2 regions of the Bartonella capreoli genome follow, and region 2 is predicted to be linked to the other one. Evidence: predicted binding sites of a transcription regulator. Region 2 holds the regulator's gene; the other holds the start of a gene.

The links. Region 2 encodes LexA, which represses DNA repair genes until DNA is damaged. Its sites were predicted from a motif close to TGTTCNNNNTGTGTTCNG; they were not measured.
Region 1: a site for LexA is predicted at 6,005-6,022, ahead of ssb (single-stranded DNA-binding protein). Genes of this name have one in related genera too.

Annotation. Positions count from the first base shown of each region.
Region 1 covers NZ_CADDZX010000003.1:60,361-68,394, reverse strand. Annotated here, with positions in the region: gene J7R05_RS03715 (peptidylprolyl isomerase) at 1-227, shown strand, start outside; gene tgt (tRNA guanosine(34) transglycosylase Tgt) at 1,157-2,281, shown strand; gene J7R05_RS03705 (NADP-dependent isocitrate dehydrogenase) at 3,185-4,399, opposite strand; gene J7R05_RS09215 (hypothetical protein) at 4,686-4,889, shown strand; gene J7R05_RS09530 (hypothetical protein) at 5,200-5,322, shown strand; gene ssb (single-stranded DNA-binding protein) at 6,042-6,539, shown strand; gene J7R05_RS03690 (hypothetical protein) at 6,620-7,057, shown strand; gene J7R05_RS03685 (hypothetical protein) at 7,150-7,287, shown strand; gene J7R05_RS03680 (hypothetical protein) at 8,019-8,034, shown strand, end outside.
Region 2 covers NZ_CADDZX010000004.1:64,539-72,572, reverse strand. Annotated here, with positions in the region: gene rpsD (30S ribosomal protein S4) at 1-28, shown strand, start outside; gene ttcA (tRNA 2-thiocytidine(32) synthetase TtcA) at 383-1,171, shown strand; gene rimO (30S ribosomal protein S12 methylthiotransferase RimO) at 1,173-2,486, opposite strand; gene lexA (transcriptional repressor LexA) at 2,761-3,474, opposite strand; tRNA gene J7R05_RS04670 (tRNA-Lys) at 4,390-4,465, shown strand; gene J7R05_RS04665 (septal ring lytic transglycosylase RlpA family protein) at 4,843-5,721, shown strand; gene tmk (dTMP kinase) at 6,335-6,979, shown strand; gene J7R05_RS04655 (DNA polymerase III subunit delta') at 6,976-8,031, shown strand.

The sequences.
Region 1 (8,034 bases), on a different contig from region 2:
TTTCTCATAAACGTGGTACAGTTTCTATGGCACGCAGCCAGAATCCAAATTCTGCTAATTCGCAGTTTTTTATTTGCTTTGAAGATGCTCCTTGGCTTGATCGTCAATATTCTATATGGGGGCAGGTTATGGAAGGTATGGAAAATGTTGATAAGATCAAGCGTGGTGAGCCTGTTGTAGAGCCTGATGCGATTATCAAAGCCAGAATTGCTGCAGATACAAAGTAGTATTAGAATATTGTGCAGATAATTTCTGTTTACAGTTTAATTTGGAATTTTGTTGAAGTTGGTGTGAACTGTGTATTTTGGTGTAAATAGAATTTTTCAATTTTGAAGTTTCGAAATAACAAGCCTTATTGAAATTGGCTTTTTTACATCAGAATACACGGTTGCTTTATATTATGTTTTTCAAAACAAATATTACAATATTTTTATGTTTATATTTTTCTAAGTTTTTTAGTGAAAAAAATGCACCAGTTTTCATGAAGTAAAATATTATTCCGGTATAACTGCAAAGTATTTATTTTTGTTTTGGTTCTGTTACTCCAATTTATTCGAGTAAAATATTATTTCTGTCTTAATTTGTTGTGTTTTAAATGTTGAAAAAGGAAGAGATGCTAAAACTATTTTTATTTGTAAAATAAAGTAGCAACCCAGATTATCAGTTTATATTTTAGCAAGAAATTTCACGGTAGGCTTTAAAGTTATAAAATAGAGCACTATTTTGTTTCATAATGTAGAAGCTGTGTAATTTTTACTTTGAACGTAACAAGTATACGTGATCATAAAATGGATTGAGACAAATTGATTATATTCATACTAAAATTGTTCAAGCATTTATGGCACTAAACACATAAAAATAAAGTCATTTGTTATCAAAATACAATACTTAAGGTTATTTAAGACTGTAGTGGATAACTGTTAGTGTTTTAAGGTATATAATCCAGACACTGCAGATATTTTTATTCGTCTGGCTGTTTTTAGTATGTTGATTGTTTGATAATAAATTCTCATTTATTTTGTTAAACTCTCTTAAGGCTGATTTCAGTGTTTAGTAGAGTCAAATCATTTATAGCGCTTATAATAATGCGATCAAAAAAGGAATTATGTTTGGTTGCTAGGCGATATGAATTTGTTTAATCAAAAAGACGAAAATGATGATTAAGACGTTTCACTATAACAAAATCGCTCAAGATGGACAGGCCCGTTTGGGTGAAATTATAACAAGACGTGGACATATTCGCACACCCGCATTCATGCCCGTTGGAACGGTAGGAACCGTTAAGGCTATGTATATGGATCAGCTACGTGATCTTGGGGCAGATGTTATTTTGGGTAATACTTATCATTTAATGTTGCGGCCTGGGGCTGAGAGGGTTGCACGTTTAGGAGGCTTACATGAATTTGCACGTTGGCCTGAACCTATTTTAACGGATTCTGGTGGTTTTCAAGTTATGTCCCTTTCAGGGATTTGTAAAATTACAGAGAAATGTGTGATTTTTCGCTCTCATATTAATGGAGCGTATTATGAAATGAGTCCAGAACGTTCTATTGAAATCCAAGGACTGCTTGATTCTGACATTCAAATGCAGCTTGATCAATGTATTGCATTACCTGCAAGTGAGAAAGAAATAGAAGCTGCTATGGAGCTTTCATTGCGTTGGGCACAGCGTTGTAAGACAGCTTTTGGTAACCAACCAGATAAAGCGATGTTTGGTATTATTCAAGGCGGTGATAATATGAAGTTGCGTGAACGTTCTGTTCGAGCATTGAAAGAGATGGATTTGAAGGGCTACGCTATTGGAGGACTTGCAGTTGGTGAAACTCAAGATATTATGATGGCGGTATTGGATGCTACTTGTTCTCTTTTGCCAGAAAATAAACCACGCTATCTCATGGGAGTGGGCACTCCAGATGATATTTTAAAAAGTGTCGCTCGAGGTATTGATATGTTTGATTGTGTTTTACCAACGCGTGCTGGGCGTCATGGTTTAGCTTTTACCCGCTTTGGTAGAATAAATTTGCGCAATGCACGTTATGCAGAAGATTCTCGCCCTCTTGATCCACAATCGCCTTGCCCTGCTGCACGTGATTATAGTCGTGCTTATTTGCACCATTTAGTCAAATCTAATGAAGCTCTTGGTGGCATGTTGTTAACTTGGAATAATCTTTCTTATTATCAACAGCTTATGCAAGGTATTCGTACTTCCATTAAAGCAGGATGTTATGCTGATTTTTGTGCAGAAACAAGTGCCTTATGGGAGCAAAGCAAAAGGCATTAGCACATTAAGTATGTGTCTATTTTTGACGGTATTTGAGTTGTTTTTCATTGTGTTAAGTTTATCTTCTCATGAAGAGAGTTTTTCTTAACAGTTTTGATTGACGAGAGTAACTTTTTTGAAAAATATAAAACTGCGCTATCATAAAAAATGAATTGCGCAGTTTTATTGAAACATTTTCTCTGTAGTGTCAATTTAACAGAGATTATTGCTCCGATACGCATTACCTGATCCGGAGAAAAACAGTTTATTTTCTGTTTCTGGATAACTTTTTAGATTAACAATGTTAATTACAGGTTAGTGATTTCTTAAAGAAGTATGAAAATTGCATTTTTTATACAAGATTTTTAAATTCTCAGCCATATTATTATTAGCATGGTGCTGTTTATTATGTTCCAACCAATATTATGAACACTCGTTTTTTGTTTTACTTAATTTGGTGTTACAGTTTGTAAGCAGTTGCTTGTGTAACATTTATTTTAAAATTATGACTATGGTTGATTTAAATGCTGAAAAATAGCATCTGAAAGCTTGTTAATAGTATTACACTTGTTTTGACGATTACGATTATTATTCAAGCTAATACAACTTAGATTGGATGAGCTTGCGAGGGGGAAGGTAAGCTACTTTATTTTTGTGACTGTTGTTGTTTTATGGGTTTGATAATAAAAGCTATTGAATAAATAGATTTGATAAATACTTCAAAGTATCTCTTTTTTGCAATATTCACATTAGAAAATGTGCATATATTAATATTAACAGTATCAATATTTATTCTTATGAAACAGTATGTTTCATTATTTTTTGCATCGAGAAAGAAATTGCTTGTTTCACTTAGAATACAGTTCTTTAATTTTGCAAAAACCCCAAGCTCTCCTTTCGCAGAGCTTGAGGATTTTAATTATATTAATTAGCCATTTCTTTTTTTAGATTTGCATCAATTTTATCGAGAAATCCTGTTGTAGAAAGCCATTTTTGTTCTGGTCCGATCAAAAGTGCAAGATCTTTTGTCATAAAACCTTCTTCAACAGTGTGGACACAAACTTTTTCTAATGTAACGGCAAAGTTTTTCAACTTCTCATTGTTGTCAAGTTTTGCACGATGAATCAGACCACGTGTCCATGCAAAAATAGAGGCGATAGAATTTGTTGATGTTTCTTCACCTTTCTGATGCTGACGGTAATGACGTGTTACTGTACCATGCGCAGCTTCTGCTTCAACAATTTTACCGTCTGGTGTCATAAGAACGGAAGTCATAAGACCAAGGGAACCAAAACCTTGAGCAACGATGTCTGATTGAACGTCACCATCATAGTTTTTACATGCCCAAACATATCCACCTGACCATTTGAGTGCTGAAGCAACCATATCATCAATTAAGCGATGCTCATAATGTAATTTGCGGCTTTCAAATTCAGTTTTAAATTCTGTATCGAATATTTCTTGAAAGATATCTTTGAAACGACCATCATAGGCTTTTAAAATAGTATTTTTTGTCGAAAGATAAACTGGAACATTTCGTTGTAGGCCGTAATTGAAAGATGCGCGTGCAAAGTCGCGGATTGATTCATCAATATTGTACATGGCCATAGCAACCCCTGCGCTTGGGGCATCAAAAACATCGTGTTCTATAATCTGACCATCATCACCAACAAATTTGATACTTAGCTTCCCTTTACCAGGGAATTTAAAATCAGTTGCTTTATATTGATCACCAAAAGCATGGCGCCCAATAATAATAGGTTTTGTCCAGCTAGGAACGAGGCGTGGGACATTTTTACAGATAATGGGCTCACGAAAAATGACCCCTCCTAAAATGTTACGGATTGTGCCATTTGGCGACTTCCACATTTTTTTTAAGTTAAATTCTTTAACACGTGATTCATCAGGAGTAATAGTTGCACATTTTACACCAACCCCATATTGTTTAATAGCATTGGCAGAATCAATAGTAACTTGATCATTGGTTTCATCTCGGTTTTTGATGGAAAGATCATAATATTTAAGATTAATATCGAGATAAGGGTGGATCAATTTGTCTTTTATATGCTTCCAAATAATACGGGTCATTTCATCACCGTCGATTTCAACGACGGGATTTTCTACTTTGATCTTTTCCATTAGAAGTCCTTTTTCATTTAAGTAATATTATCTTCTATAGCACTTTCAAGTCTATGATGAAAAGTAAAAATAAGTGATAATGGAAGAGTATTAAATTTCATAAGCAAAGAGTTATTGAATATATCAATAAGCTGTTTTGTGATTTTTATTTTTAAAAATAAAATTATAATGGATAAAAATAAACTTTATGAAATAACCTTTGTTTTTTCTGTATTTATTTTAATTTTATTTATGTTATATAAAAGTGTTATTGAAATATATCAGCTCAGATGGGGAGGGGAAAAGAATGGGTTTTATTAATTCATCTCAGTTAAACATAAAAATTGATGAATATCAAAAGCACAGTTTACCTATAGAGCAGCATTTTGGCAAAACGCTTCCCGACACTATTCAGGCACCATCTGTATCTATTGATACTAAAGATATTTTTCCTTTAAAATTTTATGATGCATTATCGTGTATTAAAGAGGTATCTGATAATAGAGTTTAAGCTACCAAAATTTTATCTCCTGTAATGGAGTCTACTCATTCTGTTGCTTTGGGGGGGATTTAATTGACGCTGATTTTTCGCAATTTCAGGGTTATGATGATGTTCTAAGTGGTCACTTTCAAATTTATGCTCCTTTGACAGTGAGTGATAATCAATTGAGGATCTTGCACATTCCTTAGCAAAAGAAGATAAATTGCGTGGAGGATCACAAGCTTTATTTGAAGCTTTAGATCATGATACTGCCAGAATATACAATTAATCAGCTATGGAAAATTTTACTGGAAGACCTGTTGATTGGAAGAAAGGCTATATGTTTGGCACAATGTGGGATCGCCGCGTGATTGATGAAAAATTAATTCAACAATTTGAACAAGAAGGTAAACAGATATTTACTGGAGCTATAGGATCTATACATTTTTCTATTGTGTATTAAATACTGTTTAATACATCATATTATTTGCTAACAGCTATTGATAGCAAAATATGGATGGTTTTTAGATATACTGAATAAGTTCATCACCTTTGAGTTTGCTAATTTTTCAACAAATGAAGAATTTTTTTTGTGTAGCAAATTCAATATCAGAACTATAATTACTCTTCATTGATGTAAACTGTCAATCATTTTTGTTCCAAGCATGCTTAAATTCTATAAGCTTGCATTTGTCAGCATAAGACTAAAAAGAAAAACATCCATATTTGTAAGGTACAAATTCATAACTTTGTTTTTCTTCCCATTTGTAAATAAAATAAATATTTTTGAAAATCTGTATTGAAAGACGTTCTCCAAATTCTTGAAGCAAGACTAACAATAGTTTTTGCTGTTTGAATAGAGTCTTGCCTTTTTTTGTTTTCATAGTGTTATCTCGGGTGTCTGATTGAACGGTATTTGTGGCACAAACCGGTAGATGAATTTGAAAAACCACTCAAATTTCAACAAGTCGCGCTGGTTTATGATTTGCTTGGTATAAAGTCAATAAAATTATAGTACAAAAAAGCATTTATGCACTGATAAAATCACCAATAAACTGTTTATTTTCAGTTATTTATGCTGTTTTTTATTTGGAAAAATGCACTATGTTATGCTATAGTAAAAATAGCTTTTCATATCCGTATTTTGTTTCAATTATTTTCCTTAGAAAAGGTTATAAAAATATGATCAATAAAGTGATTTTAGTAGGCAATCTGGGTGCCGATCCCGAAAGCAGAACAATGGCATCTGGTACAGAGGTGGTGAACTTTCGTATGAGCACTTCTCAAAGTTGTACAGATAAAATAACCCCTCAAAAAGTAGAGAAAACAGAATGGCATTCTGTCGTGATTTTTAATCCGCAACTTGCAAAGGTTGCTCTTCAACATCTCAGTAAAGGTTCTGCGGTTTATATTGAAGGTCAATTACAAACCTGTAAATGGCAAGATGAAAGTGGGCAAGAACGCTACACAACAGAAATTGTCTTGTCGCAATATAAGGGTGAATTGAAGATCCTTAATAGTATTCAAAAAGATGATATTGACGTGGACACTCAAGAGCAAGCGATAACATTGGAGAGTGTTGGTCGAGAGTCTTTGAATGCGACTTTTAATGATGATGTCTTATTGCAATCAGAAGACTTACTTATGAAAAGATGTAAAAAACGAGGAAGACCTAAATAGCTGATCAAATAAGAGAGCCTAATGGGCGCATCTCACGCGTAAAAAAGCCTCGTGAGCTTATTAACAAATTGGCTCTTGAAATGCGTGCCAAGCATAATGGGGTGAGTATTCAAGATGCGAAGAACCCGCTTTCTGGTACTTATGTAGGGCGATTATATTTATTGGGGAAAGAGAAAGGAATTAATAAAGATCAGTATGATGCGTCACAGCAATATAGTCGAGTACGAAACAATTACCTGTGTGCGAAAGGATTGCCAGGGGCGATTTATGATGCAGTCGCTACTAATCACGATCAAGACAGTCTTGAAAAGTGGGTTGAGATGGCAACTGATCGCTATGAAGCTATGCAAGACGTTATCAGAAAAGCACAAGGTTTATATCGTCAATATAACCTTTATGCTGCGTTACAGTATATCGTTATTGAAGATCGACAATTGCCATATCTTGTTAGTTCTTTACGCATTGCTTTGAATGCTCTTCATAAATATTTTTATCTGGGAGAAAGGATCGGACAGTAAATTCAAAGTCAATAAAATGTGTATATATTTACACATTATGAGTGCATAAATGGAACAAAATAGCCGAAAAATTATTGCAAAATTGAAGCGTGATGGCTTTGAGCTCTGTTAAAATAAAAGGTTTTCATTATAAGTTTAAAAATAGTCAAGTAATTATTGTTCCCCATTCTAAAGATGGTTTTCCAATTGGTACAGGGCGTTCCATTATTGCACAACAAGCGAGTTGGTAAAAAAGAAAAGAAGAATGAAAAGGCTTTTTTCTTGTTCACAAAGATAAAAATTCTGCTTTTGAAGGATTATTTTCTGTTGCAGATCAGGAAGAAAATCTCATTTCTAATGCAACAGATGCCCTTCAACTATATTGTGAAGAAGTGAATAAGTTGCCAGCTCCTTTAAAATTTGAAGAAGTGATACAAAAGGAAGTCGTCAGAATAGTTTTATTGGAAAGAACCTTTTTAACACAGTTCCAATTTATTGGAAATGATTCTGAAGTGATGCGTACAAAATATCAATTGAACTAGGCTTCTGCAATGCGATTGATGATTGTGCATAAGAAAGAGGCGTAACACGGTCTGCTCTTTTAGCAACATCAGCACGTTATGATAAGCAATTAGATGTGAAAAGAAAGCTTACAGTTTTTCTTCTTATTTTCTTCTACGAACATGTGTACCTTTACAAACACCATATTTAGATTGAATGAGATAAAAATATACCAGATCGTAATTTTTAGTTGACAGGGGGATAAAAATAGTATTAACTAATAAGGTGGTATGAGTATTTTTGTGCCCAAAATTACAAATTAATGTAATTAGTTTTGTTGTTGAAGGCCCTGCGAATGCAGGTTTTTTATTAAAGTAATCAAGTTTATTCGTTTTTATTTATTGACGATTTATTGACCTCCTCTTTGTTCTTGAGAGTGAGGTTTTTTTATTGTCTCAACTACTCGAAAGGAAAATAACTTATGGAAGAAATACCAG
Region 2 (8,034 bases):
TTTAGTTGTTGAGTTTTATTCACGCTAAATTTTTTAGTAGGTTTATCACTCTCTAATTTGATTGTGTATTTTAAAAGAGCTACGTTGTTTCGCAATCGTTGGAACTGATAACATCATTAATTTGCTGAGGTTATCAGTTTTTTCTGCGATAGAGTACGTACGTTTTTATCTTTTTGATTATAGATATCCAATTTACAGACAGGATTTAGCATAAATTTAAATCCTGTTATATTTGTTGCTGCTTGTATTATGATTGAAAGTGAACCATTGTATTATTATACAGGGTATAGTATTATAAATTAAACTTTCTAAGTAATATCGAACAATAGAAAATGTAGGTATAGGTGGTCTTTTGGAGGAGAGTATTGATGATTGCCATCCAATGTTTCGAGTTGCCCCTTCAACTGTAGAATTTAATAAATTACGTAAACGACTTTTACGTCATATACGGCAAGCGTTCGATGATTTCTCTATGTTATCTTCAGGGAAAAAATGGCTTGTTGCTTTATCCGGTGGGAAAGATTCTTATGGTTTACTGGCTCTTCTCTTAGATTTAAAATGGCGTGGTCTTTTACAAATTGAAATTTTAGCTTGTAATCTTGATCAAGGTCAACCAGGCTTTCCAAAGCATATTCTTCCTGATTATTTGAATAGTTATCAAATTCCTTATCGCATTGAATATCAGGATACTTATTCAGTTGTTACAGATAAGCTGACACCAACGCAAACATATTGTTCGCTTTGTTCCAGGTTGCGGCGTGGGCATTTGTATCGTATCGCACGTGAGGAGGGGTGTTCTGCATTAGTACTGGGACATCATCGTGATGATGTTTTAGAAACGTTTTTTATGAATTTATTTCATGGTGGTCGTTTAGCAGCTATGCCTGGAAAGCTTATAAATGATGAGGGGGATCTTTTTGTTTTGCGCCCTCTTGTTTATGCAGCTGAAGAAGATATGAAAAAGTTTTCTCAAGCAATGCAATTTCCTATTATTCCTTGTAATCTTTGTGGTAGCCAAAGTGGTTTACAACGCAATGTAATAAAAGAAATGCTAAATGATATCGAAAAAAGAATGCCAGGGCGAAAAGATACTATGATTCGTGCTTTAACAAATGTACGCCCAAGTCATTTGCTTGATAAAAAACTTTTCGCTTTTAATGCTTTACTATAATTTAAACAGCAATACCATAAAGATCGTAGGCATCGGATTGTTCGATTTTAACAGTAACAAATTCACCGCTACGAAGTGGTCGCCGTGATGATATATGAACAACACCATCTATTTCTGGAGCATCATACTTACTGCGGCCTTTAGCCACTTTACCTTGACTTTCATCAATGAGGATTTGAAGCCTTTGTCCAATCTTTTTCTTTAAAAGACGGGCAGAAATTTGTTGTTGTTTTGCCATAAAGCGATGCCAACGACTTTCTTTCACTTCTTCCGCGACGTTTCCTAATTCAAGATCGTTTGCAGCAGCACCTTTTACTGCCTCATATTTAAAGCAACCAGCACGCTCAATTTTTGTTTCTTCTAACCATTCAAGAAGCATCTCAAAATCTTCATTGGTTTCTCCTGGAAAACCAACAATGAATGTTGATCGCAAAGTGAGATCTGGACAAATTTTTCGCCACTCTTCAATTCTACGATTCGTTTTTTCCATATGAGCAGGGCGTTTCATATTGCGTAAAACAGTTGGTGATGCGTGCTGAAAAGGGATATCTAAATAAGGGAGGATTTTTCCTGCAGCCATCAGTTCAATAACTGCATCAACATGAGGGTAAGGATAAACATAGTGCATACGCACCCAAACACCCATATCTCCTAGTTCGCGACAAAGATCTAAAAATTTAGTTTTTATTGTGCGGTCTTTCCAAGAGCTTTCAGCATATTTAATATCAATACCATAAGCACTAGTGTCTTGTGAAATAATCAAGAGTTCTTTTACGCCTGCTTGTACAAGCTTTTCTGCTTCGCGGAGAATATCGCCTATAGGGCGAGAGACCAAATTACCGCGCAGAGCAGGGATAATACAAAAACTACATCGATTAGAACATCCTTCAGAAATTTTTAAATAAGCATAATGGCGGGGTGTAAGGCGGATACCTTGCGGAGGAACTAAATCAACGAAGGGGTCATGGACTGGAGGAACGACTGTATGAACTGCTTGTATGACGTTTTCATATGCTTGTGGTCCAGTAATAGCTAATACACTAGGGTGTGCTTGACGGATAACATCAGGTTCAGCACCAAGACATCCAGTTACAATAACTTTTCCGTTTTCTTTGATAGCTTTTTCAATATTAGCGAGTGATTCAGTTCGTGCAGAATCAAGAAAACCACAGGTATTAACAATAACGAGATCCGCTCCTTGGTGCTTATGTGAGATTTCGTAACCTTCAGAACGAAGACTTGTAATAATACGCTCAGAATCTACAAGTGCTTTTGGACAACCGAGAGAAACAAAACTAATGCGAGGTGCTGCCATAATTAATCCTTGTAATTCTTTAACGAAAATCTAACTGATCCATTATTCCTATTTTTTAGGAATAATGTCTGCATACTCTTTAACCTTTAGACGCATTTGATACATTTTGCTACAAAAGTTATGTAAACTTATTTATAATCACGAGCACACAGAATACAAAAGACAAAAACGCTAATAAATAGCGTTATCTATAATCATCACGGTGACGACTTTGTATATAGACATTTCCAAAACGTACACAGCTGTTTATTTATATTTTTAACTATTTTGTCTTTTAATAATGACGAATAAGCCCAATGAGTCTGCCTTGTATATGAACACGTTCAGGCTTATATACGCGCGTTTCATAATGAGGATTTGCAGCTTCTAATGCAATCGAAGCCCCTTTACGTCGGTAACGTTTTAAAGTTGCTTCTTGTTTATCAATTAATGCAACAATAATTTCACCTTGTGTTGCTGTATTTTGACGTTTAACAATTATAGTATCTTTATCAATAATACCTGCCTCAACCATAGAATCACCTTTAACTTCCAGGGCATAATACTCACCTAAACCAATCATGTCTGGTGGAAGAGAAAGTGTATTTGTTTGCTGCTGTATTGCCGAAATAGGTACGCCAGCAGCAATACGGCCCATAATAGGGATAGTAATATTTTGTTTGTTTTTCGTGTCAGAATGATCAAGATTATCAAGGTCTTGAAATGTTTTCTTTTTGTTTTTTTCTACCATACTTGGAAAAATTTTACGTGCAGAAGAAAGATCGAATGTTATTTTATCAGGAAGTCGGATAACTTCTACTGCACGAGCACGGTTTGGCAAACGACGTATAAAACCACGCTCTTCTAAAGCTGTAATAAGCCTATGAATGCTGGATTTTGAAGCAAGCTCTAATGCATTTCTCATCTCATCAAAGGAGGGGGGAACACCAGTTTCTTTCATATGATTGTGCATGAATAAAAGTAGCTCATATTGTTTACATGTCAGCATTCAACATTCCAATCAAAAAATCGAAAAAGAAAAAATAGAAGACAAAGCATAAGTATTTTATGATTATTCTACAATTTTTTTAAAATAACGCAAAACTCTTCATTTTATTTGAGTCTAGAAATTTAAGCCTAGAAATAAAGAATGTGGGGTCATTTGTTTTTTATCTGACAATATTCGTATATATCACCGGTCAAATTTATATTTTTTAGTTATCAGCTATATGGAATATCATTTTTTAGGTAAGAATATAAATTGATTATTGATGGATAGAAAATTTCTTAAACTTTAATTTATATTAGGGTGTATTTTTAACAGATATAATTATAGTTTTTAGTGTGATTTTGTGGATATCAACTAAGACTTTTCTCAGGTTGAAATAAATAATTGTCGTATGATTTTATGATTGGCTTTCGAAAAGCGTTATCTCTACCTTATAGAGATAGACTCAAATATTTTGCCTACTTTATTATAATAATAGATCAATTAAAGAACAACTTTTCAAGTGAATGTAGCCAGTTACGAATTGCATAGCTAGAATCATTTTATCAAATGATTAATTCACAACAATGTTAGCTACTGTTTGAAAGATTAAGCTACACTAAAATTGTGTAAAAAAGAAGCAAAGAATTCTTGAAAATTTGAATCATTAATATTTTGTTTTCATTTGAATGATGTCGTTTGCATTTACTGAAAAGCATATCTTCTACCTATATTAATGGGTGTAAAGAGTACAATATGCGTTGTGTATTATTTTGTATCCTAAAAGAGTGCATAAAATAGTAAGAAAGTTGGGTGTAATAAACAGTATTTTGATAAACAAAGTAAAAAATAATATTTTTTCATAAAAGGTGTTGACCAAATGAAAAGTCGACCGTATGTTCCCATTCATTTTCCACAAGCAAAATAATTGTGTGGGAGCGCGTAGCTCAGTTGGTAGAGCAACTGACTTTTAATCAGTAGGTCCAGGGTTCGAATCCCTGCGCGCTCACCATAAATAATGTTTCCAAATTCCTCGTAAATTGATAAAAATTATTTATGCTATTTGTAAATTATACCTGTTTTCTATTATTCATATAAAGTAAGCTCGGCTTAATTCACAATTTATATTATGATGTTTTGTTTCTGATTTTATGCTTATAACTTATTGATTTTGTTTAATTTTTATCAACCTTAGGCATACATCACCTTTTGTAAATTATAACAAATATTCTTTTATATTATGTTAATAGCTTGATGAAAGATTGATTTTTAGAATACCATAAATCTAACGAATATAGTCATTCATGGGTATAAATTTTTCTACCGTACACAAAGAATGTAATTTCCATATTTACAATAAAAGCTGAAGAAGGGTAAGCGGGCTGATAAATGCTTTTAAATAGTAAAAGAAAGTTAACCTCCGTTGTTAAAATGATATTTCAATTTGTGCCTATGATTGCTGCTGTTGGTTTATTAACAGCTTGTGCAAACCAAACAACACAATTTGCAGGGAAAAGTTCCACCAATACAACACCTAAGGTAAAGGCTGGAAAGGCTGTTACTGTACCTGAAAAGGCTTTGAACACACAGCATAAATCAAAAAATAAAGGCAGTAGAGCTGTTGTTGGTAAACCTTATCAAATAAAAGGAAAATGGTATTATCCAGAAGACGATCCAACTTATAAACGTGTTGGTCAAGCATCATGGTATGGTTCAGATTTCCATGGGCGTTTAACTGCAAATGGTGAAATCTATGATATGAATCTTTTAACTGCTGCCCACCCTACGATGCCTTTGCCTAGTTATGCTCGCGTTACAAACCTAGAAAATGGCTCTTCTATTATTGTTAGGGTAAATGACCGTGGTCCTTTTATAAAAGATAGAATTATTGACTTATCCAAACAAGCTGCAACAATTCTTGGTTATATCGATAAAGGGGTTACGAATGTTAAAGTAGAGTATGTCAGCAAAGCGCCTGTAAATGATTATGATAATGCTTATTTAATGGCCTCTTATACATCTAGAGATTATAATTCATCTATGATGCTAGCATTAGCAAATACTCTAGAAGACAAAGAAGATAATGTATTTTTTACGTTTAATACAGGTCACCAAAAACAGCTGATGAAGGCTGCAGTAAATCCAAAACAATCAATTGGAACTTTTCCGATAAAATTACCAGATATTGGCCCTGTTTTGATTAATAAACCCACATCACTTAATCAACTAGCTTTTGCTCATAAACTCAATAAAGAAAACTCAGGATAAGCCTATTTGTAATTATCTTAAGAAAAAACGCAAAAAGTAGCAAATGATCCAAGGAAATATAAATATTTTCATTAAAAAACAAAGCTGAATTAAATATATTTAAAGCAAGCCAATAACTGAATGAAATGTTATAAGAAAATCCTATATAACAAAAAATGTATAATATATAATATGTTATATTAATAATATAATGTATTTTATAAAATAATTTTTATAATTATAAGAAAAACATAAAAAATTTTTTAATTTATAAATATATTCTTTGTGAAGAATAAATAACCTCTTTTTTGTACAATCTGCTTTTTATATTGATTTTCTAAGCAAAGAGGAAACAACTGCATAATAGCAATAACATTAAAGTTTTTTTCTTATTTTGGAATTAATGTTTAATAGATAAAAGCGCAAAATCTCTACACCATGATCGCTATTATTGATGGTGCATGATAATATTAAAAAACAGAATAATATTATCTTTTTCCTATTTTCATTAGCAAAATTAATGACAATTGAAGTAATATTTTATTTATTTTTAAAATGCGCTTTATAAAATAACAATTGGATGCTTAAAAAAATACTTATAATATAAGCCAAAGTAAGGAATTAAGGTTTATACGTGTCAGGTTATTTTATTACATTTGAAGGAGGGGAAGGAGCGGGTAAAACGACTCAAATTTCTTTGCTTGCGCAGTATCTTCGTAGCAAAAACTATGATGTTGTTATAACCCGAGAGCCTGGAGGAACAGCGGGTGCTGAAGCAATGCGCTATGTTTTATTATCAGGTAATACGGAACAATATGGTGCATTCATTGAAGCAGTCTTATTTACAGCGGCACGTGTTGACCATGTTAATGAAGTTATTCTACCTTCTTTGCAGGCAGGAAAAATTGTTTTATGCGATCGTTTTATTGATTCTATGCGGGTTTATCAGGGGCTTAATAATAAGGTGAATTCTCACCTTCTTTCTGTTTTAGAACGTATCGGTCTGGGTACAGTTATGCCCAATTTGACATTTTTGTTAGATATACCAGCAACGTTTGGTATGGAGCGCACAGATTTACGAAGGAAAGAAATTGGAAAGATCGATTATTTCGAAAAAGATCAATTAAATATTCAAGAACAAAGACGACAAGCTTTTCTCCAATTGGCCAGAAATGAACCCTTTAGATTTCGTGTAATTGATGCAACCTGTGCAGTAGAAACGATAGCATCACAAATAAAAGATATCTGTCATCAGTTAATATTGGGTCATGTGCTATGAGTGATATCAATTTTTTACGCCAATATGATGATATCGAAGGGGTTTTATCACCATCACAAAATAACATCATCATCGGTCATAAAGAAGTTCGTCACTTTTTGGGGCAAATACGTAAAGAAGGGCGTGTACATCATGCATTATTATTTGAAGGAGAGCGAGGGATTGGTAAAGCAACATTAGCATTTCACTTTGCTTGGAATATTTTAAGTAATCAAGAAAGTGGTTTTTTGCAGCCAGAACATGATTCAGTTGTATGGCACCAGATAATGCAGGGTAGTCATCCTGGTCTTATACACGTTTCTCGCCATTTTGATTTAAAAACACAAAAATTCAAAACAAGTATATCAATTGATGATATCCGCGATGTCACACATTTTTTGAACCAAACATCGCAAGATGGTGGATGGCGTATTATTATCATCGATTCTGCAGATGATATGAGTAGAAGTGCTGCTAATGCAATTCTCAAAATGCTTGAAGAGCCTCCAGTAAAGGCTTTATTTATTATTATTACACATTGTTCAGGAAAATTACTTCCGACAATTCGCTCACGCTGTCAACAAATCTCTTTGCGACCATTGTGTGATGATGAGATGAAACAGGTTATTTCACATATTCTTTCTGATCAGGGGGGGGCTGATAAAGAGACTATGGAAATGGTTGTTCAAAAATCCCAAGGGAATCCTCGAAAAGCGATCTTACTTACGTGTTATGGTGGGCTTGAAATTGTTCAAACTATTGATAGTTTTTTAGAACAATCAGTTTGTAATCTAGCTCTTGTCCACAATTTTGCACAGACACTTTCGTCATCGGATTCGGATGTCAAATTTCAACAATTTTGTGATGAAATTCTTGATAAGATTCAAAAAAGAGCTATTATTTCGGCTGAAAAGGGGATTCTCACTCTTTCAAAAAAATATGCACAAACATGGCAAGAGATTTATCAGGAAATAGCACAACTGCAGTCATTTAATCTTGATAAAAAGCAATTTATTATCAATCTACTTTTTAAAGTTCATAAGATCATTCACGAATCTAAGCTTTTTCCGTGACAA